2 regions of the Chryseobacterium sp. T20 genome follow, and region 1 is predicted to be linked to the other one. Evidence: riboswitches for the same ligand, from Rfam matches in the RefSeq annotation. Region 1 holds a riboswitch; the other holds the start of a gene.
The links. A riboswitch is a leader RNA that binds a small molecule or an ion and turns the genes downstream of it on or off. The one in region 1 is predicted to bind thiamine pyrophosphate.
Positions count from the first base shown of each region.

Region 2: linked by a shared signal. The riboswitch ahead of pnuC (nicotinamide riboside transporter PnuC) and the one ahead of thiS (sulfur carrier protein ThiS) in region 1 are both predicted to bind thiamine pyrophosphate.

Region 1 is NZ_JBLFDU010000006.1:147,163-152,882, forward strand. Features, by position in the region: gene panB (3-methyl-2-oxobutanoate hydroxymethyltransferase) at 1-68, shown strand, start outside; gene ACMA47_RS15285 (hypothetical protein) at 72-386, shown strand; gene ACMA47_RS15290 (RluA family pseudouridine synthase) at 398-1,075, shown strand; gene ACMA47_RS15295 (hypothetical protein) at 1,094-1,906, shown strand; TPP riboswitch at 2,013-2,109, shown strand; gene thiS (sulfur carrier protein ThiS) at 2,167-2,373, shown strand; gene thiC (phosphomethylpyrimidine synthase ThiC) at 2,398-4,209, shown strand; gene ACMA47_RS15310 (thiamine phosphate synthase) at 4,206-4,793, shown strand; gene ACMA47_RS15315 (hydroxymethylpyrimidine/phosphomethylpyrimidine kinase) at 4,769-5,506, shown strand; gene ACMA47_RS15320 (thiamine phosphate synthase) at 5,512-5,720, shown strand, end outside.
Region 2 is NZ_JBLFDU010000001.1:169,707-175,426, reverse strand. Features, by position in the region: gene ACMA47_RS00810 (TonB-dependent receptor) at 42-2,651, opposite strand; gene ACMA47_RS00805 (alpha-ketoglutarate-dependent dioxygenase AlkB family protein) at 3,030-3,641, shown strand; TPP riboswitch at 3,733-3,839, shown strand; gene pnuC (nicotinamide riboside transporter PnuC) at 3,865-4,461, shown strand; gene ACMA47_RS00795 (hypothetical protein) at 4,448-5,479, shown strand; gene ACMA47_RS00790 (RNA polymerase sigma factor) at 5,614-5,720, shown strand, end outside.

The DNA.
Region 1 (5,720 bases):
GAGCTGTTGCTCAATATGTAAAAGATGTAAAAGATGTTGAGTTTCCCAACGAAAACGAAAGCTATTAATCTATGCAGAATCAACAATCTATTCAGGGAATATTATCTATCGCAGCATTGATTTGTCTTGCTGTGGGATGGTTTAATCTGTTCTCTCCGGAAATTAATCATTTACTTTCTAGAAAAGTATTTTATGTGCTGATAGGAGCGAGCTTCTTTATTCAGGCACCATTGCTTACGAATAAAAACTTTGTGTATGCAATGTATGCTGCTGCAGCGATCTGTGTATTCGGAGCATTTATTCCGGAAGGGTCAAAACTTTCAGCTGTTAAAACGGTGGGCCTTCTGGCAGGGATTATCCTGTCTTTATCCAATAGAAGAAGATAGACGGAAGAAGTATGAAGGAGCAGATTATATATGAAGACAACCATCTTCTGGTGATTAATAAAAAGGTGGGTCAGCTTGTACAAGGTGACAAAACCGGAGATGAATCACTATTAGAATCCATCAAGAATTTTATAAAAATAAGAGATGCTAAGCCGGGCAATGTTTTTCTCGGCTTGGTTCATCGTATAGACCGTCCTACATCAGGGCTGGTGATCTATGCAAAGACTTCCAAAGCGCTTTCCCGTTTGACGCAAATGGTGAAAAACCGTGAAGTAAAAAAAACATATTGGGCAGTTGTTGAAAAAGAAATGATCCCGCAAAGTCAGAGATTGGTCCATTATTTAAAGAAAAACGAGAAAAATAATAAAGCCATTGTTTTTCCAAAAGCTACAGAAGGAGCAAAAGAAGCGATTTTGACTTATAACGTGATCAAGACTCTGGATAATTATCTTCTTCTTGAGATTGATCTTGAAACCGGAAGACATCACCAGATCAGAGCACAACTATCTAAAACGGGAGTTCCCATTAAAGGAGATCTGAAATATGGAGCACCACGTTCCAATCCTGATGGCGGAATCAATCTTCATGCAAGGAAACTGGAATTTATTCATCCGGTTACCAAAGAAAAAATTGAAATCATAGCTCCTGTTCCGCAGAATGATGCGATCTGGAGGGCTTGTGAAGAATAAAACTAAAAACTAAATACTATGAAACTTAAATTAATTTTTGTGATGACCATGTTATTGGTTATTGCGTCTTGCTCTAGAGATCATGAAATTGAAACTCCCCAGGAGATTATAAATGATAAACCTAATGAAATTTCATTTATTTTTCCTACATTGACACCCTCTGGAAGTGACTATAATTATAATTTTGAATATGATCCATTGGGAAGAATAAGTAAAAGAATTGGGATTTACATTGAGTGGGATATGCAGTGGCCTGAACATCTTTCAAAGTATGGATATACCAAAATAACGTACACAGGTAATACTGCTGTCATGAAAAATTACAATGCCAGTAAACCAGATGAAAGAAAATTTGAGTTTGATAATCAAGGAAGAGCGATTAAATTAATAATTCCTTCTCCTACTAATGAAGCAGCAAAAGAAAAGCGCATTACATATAGTTATAATAATTCCGGAAAACTTGCGGAAGCTTTGACGGAATTTCCTAATGCACTTTATGACCCAACCAATCCTAATGATTATGTTTTAGCATATGTAGAAAAGTTTATCTATAATAATAAAGGTAATTTAGAGAAAGCGATTACTACAGAAAAGCATAATAATATAGAGGTATACATTACAAAAGAAATTGAATTTGAATTTTTTGATCTTGTCTCTAATCCTTTTCGTAAACTAGGTATTTTTGAAGACTATTTTTACTTTTCACTTTCCACAAATAATTATAATAAAATGACGACCAAGTTTTATAAGTTGGGAAAGCTTGATAAAACAGAGCCCAGAGTATGGGCCCATTCTTATAATTCAGATGGAACTCTAAAGCTTTTTAAATAAGAATTTAGGATTAGATATCAATAATACCCGTTTCTGAAATTGAAGCGGGTTTTTTGTTTAAAATCATTTCAGATTTTGCCCATTCTGAAAAAATGTCTAACTTCGTCCCAAACTTTAGGGGTGTCTGTTACCAACAGACTGAGACTTTACCCTTTGAACCTGATCTGGATCATACCAGCGTAGGGAAAAGTAGATGACTTTTGCTGTACATTCTATTGTACAATAATGGCCATTCCTAAAGTATATATAAAATATTAGGAATGGAACTTATAATCAACCACACCCGAAAAACATTTGATGTACTTCCTGAAAATCTGGAAGAATTACTGGCTATTGAGCTGCCTGGAAAAAAGAAAGGTATTGCTGTAGCCCTCAACAATCGCATTATTCCCCTGTCAATCTGGGCGGAAACCATCCTTAACAACAACGATTCTATTTTAATCATTACTGCCACTCAAGGCGGTTAATTCTCATATTTAATACCAATACTTATGGCTCACTCCATTACATGTTCGCCATTTCCGAACTCAAAGAAAATCTATGTTGAAGGAACATTACACCCTATCAATGTAGCAATGCGTGAAATACAGCTTAGCCCGACCAAATTAACCAATGGCGGCTTTGAACATAATGCTCCGGTAACGATTTATGACACTTCTGGTCCTTATACCGATGAAAATGCGGTTATTGACATTCAGAAAGGGCTTCCAAGAATCAGAGAACAATGGATTCTGGATAGAAATGATGTGAATATCCTGGACGGAATTACTTCTGAATACGGAAAAGCCCGTTTAGCAGATCCACGTCTTGATGAACTGAGATTCTCTTATGATCATAAACCTAAAGTAGCACAGGAAGGAAAAGAAGTTACCCAGCTTTACTATGCGAAGCAGGGAATCATTACTCCGGAAATGGAATATGTGGCGATCCGGGAAAACCAAAGAATAGAACAGCTTGATTCTGTATCTAAAGAAATGGCTTTTCAACATCCCGGACACAGTTTTGGTGCCAATACTCCAAAAAGTAAGATCACTCCGGAATTTGTAAGAGACGAAATTGCTGCCGGAAGAGCCATCATTCCCAATAACATCAACCACCCGGAAAGTGAACCGATGATCATCGGAAGAAATTTCTTAGTGAAAATCAATGCTAATATCGGAAATAGTGCCGTTTCATCCAGTATTGAAGAAGAAGTAGAAAAAGCGGTATGGGCTTGCCGATGGGGAGGCGATACCATTATGGATCTTTCCACCGGGAAAAATATTCACGAAACAAGAGAATGGATCATCAGAAACAGTCCGGTTCCGATTGGTACCGTTCCTATTTATCAGGCATTGGAAAAAGTAAAAGGAGTTCCTGAAGATCTGACATGGGAAATTTTCAGAGATACACTGATTGAACAGGCAGAACAGGGAGTTTCCTATTTCACCATTCATGCAGGAGTTTTGCTGAGATACATTCATTTAACAGCGAAAAGAGTTACCGGAATTGTTTCCAGAGGAGGATCTATCATGGCAAAATGGTGTTTATTCCATCATAAAGAAAGCTTTCTGTACACTCATTTTGAGGAGATCTGTGAGATCATGAAGAAATATGACGTAGCTTTCTCTCTGGGAGACGGTCTTCGTCCGGGATCTATTGCAGATGCCAATGATGCCGCTCAGTTTGCAGAACTGGAAACTTTAGGTGAACTGACAAAAATTGCATGGAAACATAATGTACAGGTAATGATTGAAGGACCTGGACACGTTCCGATGCATATGATCAAAGAAAACATGGAAAAGCAACTGGAAGAATGCCATGAAGCTCCGTTCTATACTTTAGGTCCTTTAACAACGGATATTGCACCAGGTTATGATCACATTACTTCCGGAATCGGGGCTGCCATGATCGGATGGTTTGGATGTGCAATGCTTTGCTATGTAACGCCGAAGGAACATTTAGGTCTTCCGAATAAAGATGATGTAAAAGTTGGGGTAATTACTTATAAGCTGGCAGCTCACGCAGCAGATTTGGCAAAAGGTCATCCGGGAGCGCAATACAGAGACAATGCATTAAGTAAAGCAAGATTTGAATTCCGATGGGAAGATCAGTTCAATCTTTCATTAGATCCTGAAACGGCGAGAGCTTATCACGATGAAACACTTCCTGCAGAAGGAGCAAAAATTGCCCATTTCTGTTCCATGTGCGGACCGAAATTCTGTTCCATGAAAATTACACAGGAAATTCGTGAATCTGCAGAACAGGGAATGCTGGATAAATCACAGGAATTCATAGAAAAAGGAAAAGAAATCTATATATGATCCTCGTTATCACTCCTGAATTGATTGTCCCGAACGAAACAGATCTTATTAATCAAATGTTTCAGGAAGGTCTTGATCTGCTTCACATCCGTAAACCGTGGCTCAGCCATAATGAAATGAGGGAATTCATCACGCAGATTGATGAAGTTTTCTATCCACAACTGGTGCTGCATACGCATTACGATCTTGGGAAGGAATTTACTATTTCAAGGTTTCATTTCAGGGAGATTGATCGGCAGGAAGAAATGTATAAGTCTTTTGTGAAAGACAATACCATTTCAACTTCGGTACATGATATTAAAACATACAATACTTTGGAAAAAGAATGGGAATATGCTTTCATAAGCCCGTTCTTTCCAAGTATCTCCAAAAAAGGATATGGACTGGATTCTACCATAAAGGAAGAAATAAAACATCGGAATAATCCGGATGTCAAATTGATTGGCCTTGGAGGAATTAATCAGGATAATATTCGTGAAGTTTTCGAATCAGAATCAGATGGAGCAGCCTTATTAGGAGCTATCTGGGAAAGTGAAGAACCCTTAAATGTATTCAAAAAATGCAGGAACGTCCTTATGTCATAAGCATCGCAGGCTTCGACCCCAGTGGCGGAGCAGGCTTATTATCAGATAGTAAAACTTTTGAGCAATCGAAAGTGATGGGACTTGGAGTATGTACAGCATTAACATTGCAAATCGCTTCGAAATGCCTGAGTTTAGAATGGCGACCTATAGATGAAGTAACTGAAGCGATTCAGGTGCTGATGGAAAGTTATCCCGTTTCAGCAGTGAAAATCGGGATCGTGAAGGATGCCCAATTTCTGGGTAAGATTGTAGAAACAGTTCAAAAAGGAAACCCTGAAGCGAAAATCGTTTGGGACCCTGTTCTGAAAAGTACTTCTGAATTCACATTTTTTGACCTTGAAACACTTCCTCAATTAAAAGATGTGGTTAATAAACTCAGTTTAATAACTCCTAATTATAACGAATACAGTGTTTTAAGAGGAGGTGATCTTTTGCCGGATACAAATGAATGCTCATTACTGATCAAAGGAGGACACCGGAAAGATCATTTAGGAACGGATATTTTAGTTGAAAATGAAAAAGAAACGCTTTTAATTCCGGCCGAAGGTAGTACAACTTATTTTCCTAAACATGGTTCCGGCTGTGTTTTATCTTCAGCAATTACTGCAGAACTGGCGAAAGGAGAAAACATGGAAGTTGCCTGTAAAAATGGGAAATTATACATCGAAAAATTTTTAAAAAGCAATCCCTCTTTACTGGGAACGCATTCATAGAAAACATGGAAAAATTACAATACATATCACAAGGAAACACCCAGAAGGAACAGGAACTTTGTATCCGAAAAGCCTTAGACAACGGAATTCAATGGGTGCAGGTTCGATGGAAAAATGCTCCTGAAAACGAATTAATCAATCTTTGTGAAATTTCAAAACAACTTTCTTCAGAATATCAGGCGGTTTGTATCATCAATGACCATGTACAAATAGC
Region 2 (5,720 bases), on a different contig from region 1:
GACAGCCTATTCAATTGATTCATTATTGAAATGAAATTATCTTAGAATCTCAAAGTGGCTGCAACAGACCAGGTTCTTCCAAAACCAAGGAATCCTGTATTACCGTCTGCAACACCTTGATACACTCTGCCAGCTTCCTGATACGTTTTTCCGGCATCCGGACCATTCGCAATTTTATCACCTGCGAAGATATTGGAGCTTAATTCAGAAATATAATATTTGTTGAATAAGTTGTACACGTTCGCTCTCAATGTTAAAGATTTTTTCGCATCCAATGTGAACTTGTAAGAAGCACCAACATCAAATAAATGATAGCTTGGCAATTTTACAATTCCTTTTTCTCTTGCCGCTTCAGTAAGGAAATTGATCGGGTTGAACTGAGCATAAAGCTTGTCATAATATTCCCAGTTAGCATCAATACTGAATGCTTTGGTGATATTGTAATCTGCACCGATGCTTGCAGTTGTTTGAGCAGCATCTCCAACTTTCAGGTCTTTGATATTGATGGTTCCGGTTGCCCCAGCTATTTCCTGGTTGTTCTGAACATCAAGGATGTTGAAGTTAGCATTTCCTTTATATTTCCAGTTACCCATTGATACCATTCCTCTTAATCTTAGGTTGGTAAAAGGTCTGGCTTTTGCTTCCAATTCGATTCCCTGGTGAAGCTGACCTACGTTCAAGGCATTGTAGAAATAAGCGCTTCCAAGATTAAGTTGAGGGAATTTTGCAACATCTGCCGCTGTAGCATTGAATGTTCTTGAAATAAATCTGTCATCCCACTGCGTTCTGTAAGCATTGATGTTCACATCTATATAACGCGATTTGAAACCATATCCTAACTCCACAGAGAAAATTCTTTCATTCTTAGCATCATTATAGATATTCTGGTTGGACGGGAATAATGCATTGAATAAAGGCTGTCTTGAGATAACCCCTGTATTGAAAAATACATTGTGGTGATCGTCAATATTATAGTTGGCACCTCCTTTTACAATATATCCTGTTTTGTGGTACCATTTTGTCTCCTGGTTTCCTGGCGTATACAGCATATAATCCACTCTCTTATAATATTGCTCAGAAACAGATCCCTGAACAGATGCACTTAGCTTCTCAGAACTGTACTCAACCATTCCATAAATACCTGCCCATTTTACCAGCCCTTCATTATGGATCGATACTTTCTGAGCATCTTTAAGCTTCGTAAGAGGTTCCGGTTTTACCGTTTGATTGATATAATATCCTTTTGGAGCATTTGCTGTACCAGGAACAAATAAAGCATCTGATCCCAACATATCCGTTACAATGTCATACAAAGCTCCTTTGTAAGTCTTAAGATCAATCCCTCCGTTAAAAGTCCAGTTATTTTTCTTATAATTAAGGTCAGCAATCACACCATACCAGTCATGAGCATTGATACTCTGCTTTCTCACGATACCAGTTGTTCCGTTCAGAGTAGATACATATTGCCCGTTATAATCACCAGGAGAACCTGCAGGAGCAGTAAAGGTTGATTTCTGGAAGCTATTTCCATTATAATCCGTTACCATACCGCCTCTGTTATAACGATAAATCATATCCCAGTTGATTGTACCGTCACCACCTGCACCATAATTCATGAAGTTCATAGTTTGTCCGGCTGCGTTTTTGATAGAACCGTTAAGTCCGGTACCACCGCCACCGCGTCCCCATGAACCATAAAGAACTGTGGATAATTTCAGATTGTCATTCATTGTCCAGTCCCAGTTCAATGATGCGATAGGCTTATGATAGAAGTTAGGAGCCAGGTTGAACTGAGAACCATTCAACATTCCTGTTTGTGGATTGTATCTTCTTCCATAAGTTTCAAACTGTTGCAATGTTGCTACGTTCGCTCCTGTTGCAGAAGATCTTCTCGTATCGTGTACCTGTGGTGCTCCGGTAGCGATAAAATTGAACGCATGCTTTTCATTAGGCTTAAATCCTGTAGAGAAAAACCACGAGTAACCTTCACCTTTTGTTCCATTGATGTATCCGTCACCTTGCCAACGGGAAAGCAATACGGTTGTTCCCCATTTGTTTTTTAATCCTGAAGAGTACATAGCAGATATTCTGGAGTAGTTGTCATTTCCAACTTCTCCTTTCACCATTGCTTTTTGTTCAGAATCGGTAGCTTTGGTTACAATATTGATCGTTCCTCCTACAGATGGAACTACAAATTTAGAAGCTCCCAAACCTCTTTGGATCTGAATATTGCTGGCAATGTCAGCCAACCCAGTCCAGTTAGACCAGTACACAGTTCCTCCCTGCATATCATTCACCGGCTGTCCGTTGATGATCACTGCAATGTTGGCCCCGTCAAAACCTCTCATGTTGATTCTGCTGTCTCCGAAACCACCACCTACTTTGGTAACATAAACGGATGGAGTAGACTTCATAATTTCAGGGAATTCTCTGTTTCCCAGTTTTTCCTGAATTTCTGCAGCTTTAATGTTGGAAACTGCAACAGGTGTTTTTCTCTCTTTGGCTGTTTGGGAAAGGTTTCTACCTACCAACATAACCTCATCAATAGATTTAGATTTCTCTAAAGAATCCTTCGTACTCTGCCCATAATAAATGGCGGCCGTAGGTAATACAAGCGCTATAATTAGTCGCTTTTTAAAAGTAATGCTCATGAAATAAACTAGCGTGTTTGATTTTAAGGCTGCAAAGATGAATAATTATTTTTGAATTAAGTATTAAATCTTCCCGAAGTGACATCCTATTGTGTGCATATAATACATTATTACTCGTTTTTTTGAATGTATTAATTATTTCAGATATTTAATTTACAATTTGTTATAAAAGTGAATTATATAAAAAAGAAGGTTGTTTTTAACGAATAAAAATAATGATATAGCTTTTGTAAAAATCTACCATTATGTATTTTGTTCTAATGATCTTTATTGTTTGATTTATTTTGTATCATTATTGATATATTTGTAGATATTATTTGTATCAAATTCGTTTCCTCAGAGAACATAAGGTTTTCTGTTATTTTAAAAACTAAAAATATGACCCAGCTCAGCTTGTTCGATTCAGAAGATTTATATGAATTTCCAAAAGACCTATTGGAATACAGAGAACATTTCCTGAGTCAGGAGGAAGCGGATAATCTTAAATATCATCTGCTTGAAACATCTCCCTGGAAACAACGTACTCAGAAAATGTATGACAAAACGGTTCTGACACCACGCCTAACAGCCTGGTATGGTGATCCGAAAACGGATTATCCATTAGGAAATGGTGAAGTGGATAACAACCTCTGGACTCCCGAATTATTTTCTTTAAAGCAAAGGATCGAAGAAACATTCGGCTATCAGTTCAATTCTGTATTGCTTAACCTTTACAGGGATCATAACGATTCTGTTGCCTGGCATCGGGATAAGGAAAGCAGATATGGAAAACGTCCTGTGATTGCATCTTTAAGTTTAGGACAGACCAGAAACTTTGATTTCAGGAAAAAGGATCATCATCAGAGTAAATACAGCCTACCACTTCCTAATGGCTCATTATTGATTATGAAAGGTGATCTTCAGGAAAACTGGGAGCATAGAATTGCTAAGTCTGTATCCTCCATGAAGGAACGTATTAATCTTACATTCCGGTTAGTTCAGGAAGCATAGGATATTTTTTTTAAAGGATAAATAGAAGTATTATATTTCCAAAATTAAAAGCCTGAAGTCCTTTCTTTTTCCACAAAAAAGCTGCACCTTTGTCCCAACAATGGGGTGCTACAGAACAGTGGCTGAGATGATACCCAGGAATGTACTTCCACACCTGATCCGGATAATGCCGGCGTAGGGATTGCTTACTGATCATCTCATCATTTGATTTCCAATAATTAATATGATGCAGGACATTTTAAAACAAATTACCTTACCGGAATGGTTCGGAGTCTTATTTTCAGTCATTCAGGTTTTACTGGCTCGTAAAAACAACGTCAACAACTATCTTTTCGGAATTGCAGGGATTCTTCTTACGTTGTATGTGATGCTTACTTCCAAGCTGTACGCTGAATTTACCTTAAATCTTTATTATCTGGTCATGAGTATCTATGGATGGCTGTATTGGAAATTCGGGAAGCAAAAATCAGAAATGGAAATTTCCGTTACCAGCACCACAGAAAAGTGGATTACCGGAGGAATTGTTTTGGGAACTTTTATCTTATTCTGGTCTTTTCTGACCCATTTTACTGATTCGGATGTTCCGGTCTGGGATTCTCTGGTGAGTGCTTTTGCCTGGGCGGGAATGTGGCTGATGGCAAGACGGAAAATTGAAAACTGGGTGATATTGAACGTAAGTAATATTATTTCTATCCCTTTAATGATCCATAAAGAATTGTATCTCTATGCTGTTTTGACATCATTCTTATTTTTAGTAGCCATCTCCGGATATATAGAGTGGCAGAAAATCATTAAATCCAAAGCTAATGCTGAGCACTAAAGAGATCAGACAGGAACTTCATGGAGATTCTGGAATTTCTGATGAGGTAATACAATATATTCACGAAGAAGGATTACTGAAGATCTGGGTTCCCAAAAAATATGGAGGACTCGGCTATCGTTTTGAAGAAGGACTTAAAGCTTTATTTGGTTGGGCAGAAACCGATGGAAGCTTTGGCTGGATGCTGACACTTTGTGCCGGAGCCAATTACTTCTCCAGAAATATCAAACCTGAAGTTGCTCAATTACTGTTCACCCATTCTGAAACCTGTTTTGGCGGCAGCGGAATGATTGGCGGTACAGCAGAAAAACAAGATGACAGTACTTATCTGATCAATGGTTCATGGAATTTTGCAACCGGAGCACCTCATCTGACCCATTTCACATTGAATGCCAAGATTACGGAAAACGGGAAACCTATAATGGATAAAGACGGTAATGAGATCATTCACTCATTCATTATTCCGAAAGAAAGGGCTCAAATTATTCCTAACTGGAAATCTATGGGAATGAAAGCCAGCGGCACCTATTCATTCACTGTTGAAAATGTTCTCGTTAGTGAAGAGTACAGCTTTGTGTATGATACCTTTTTCACCAAGGATATTCTGGACACTATTCCGTTTCGGGTTTTTGCAGATCTGACGCTTTTGGTCAATTATTTAGGAATGGCTTCTCATTTTATTGAAGAGGCAGAATTGATTCGTCCTGAGATCCATTTCAAAAGTTTCACAGAGTCTGTTGAAAAACATTTGGAAAAAGTACTAAACATTGCCAGAGAAGTAGAAAATATACTGGGTGATCATAAAGAGATTTCAGGTGATCAACAACACGAGATTCATCAATATGGAGTAGAGCTGGTTCAAAGATTGTCCCATCAGATTCTTACTATTTATACACAACTGGGAATCCGGGCAACGGATACCAATTCTGCAGTGTATCAGGTATTCTGTGACTATTTTACAGCGGCTATGCATTCCAATTTCAGACCTTTCGCTGATGATTTGGACTTTTCTTTCTGAGCAGAAAATTTTTCTGTGAAAATCCGGTGCTGACTTATCGCTAAGGATTTAAACTTAATATATATTTAATATGATTGCCATAGCTTTTGGATACTTTTGTACCACCAGTTTTGAGTTCAAAGACGTATTAAAGAATGGATCATTTTAAAGAAATATATTCCGGTTACAAGCACAGGGTGTATTTTTTTGTGGCCAAATACCTTTCGGAAGAGGAGGATATTGAAGAAATTGTTCAGGATAT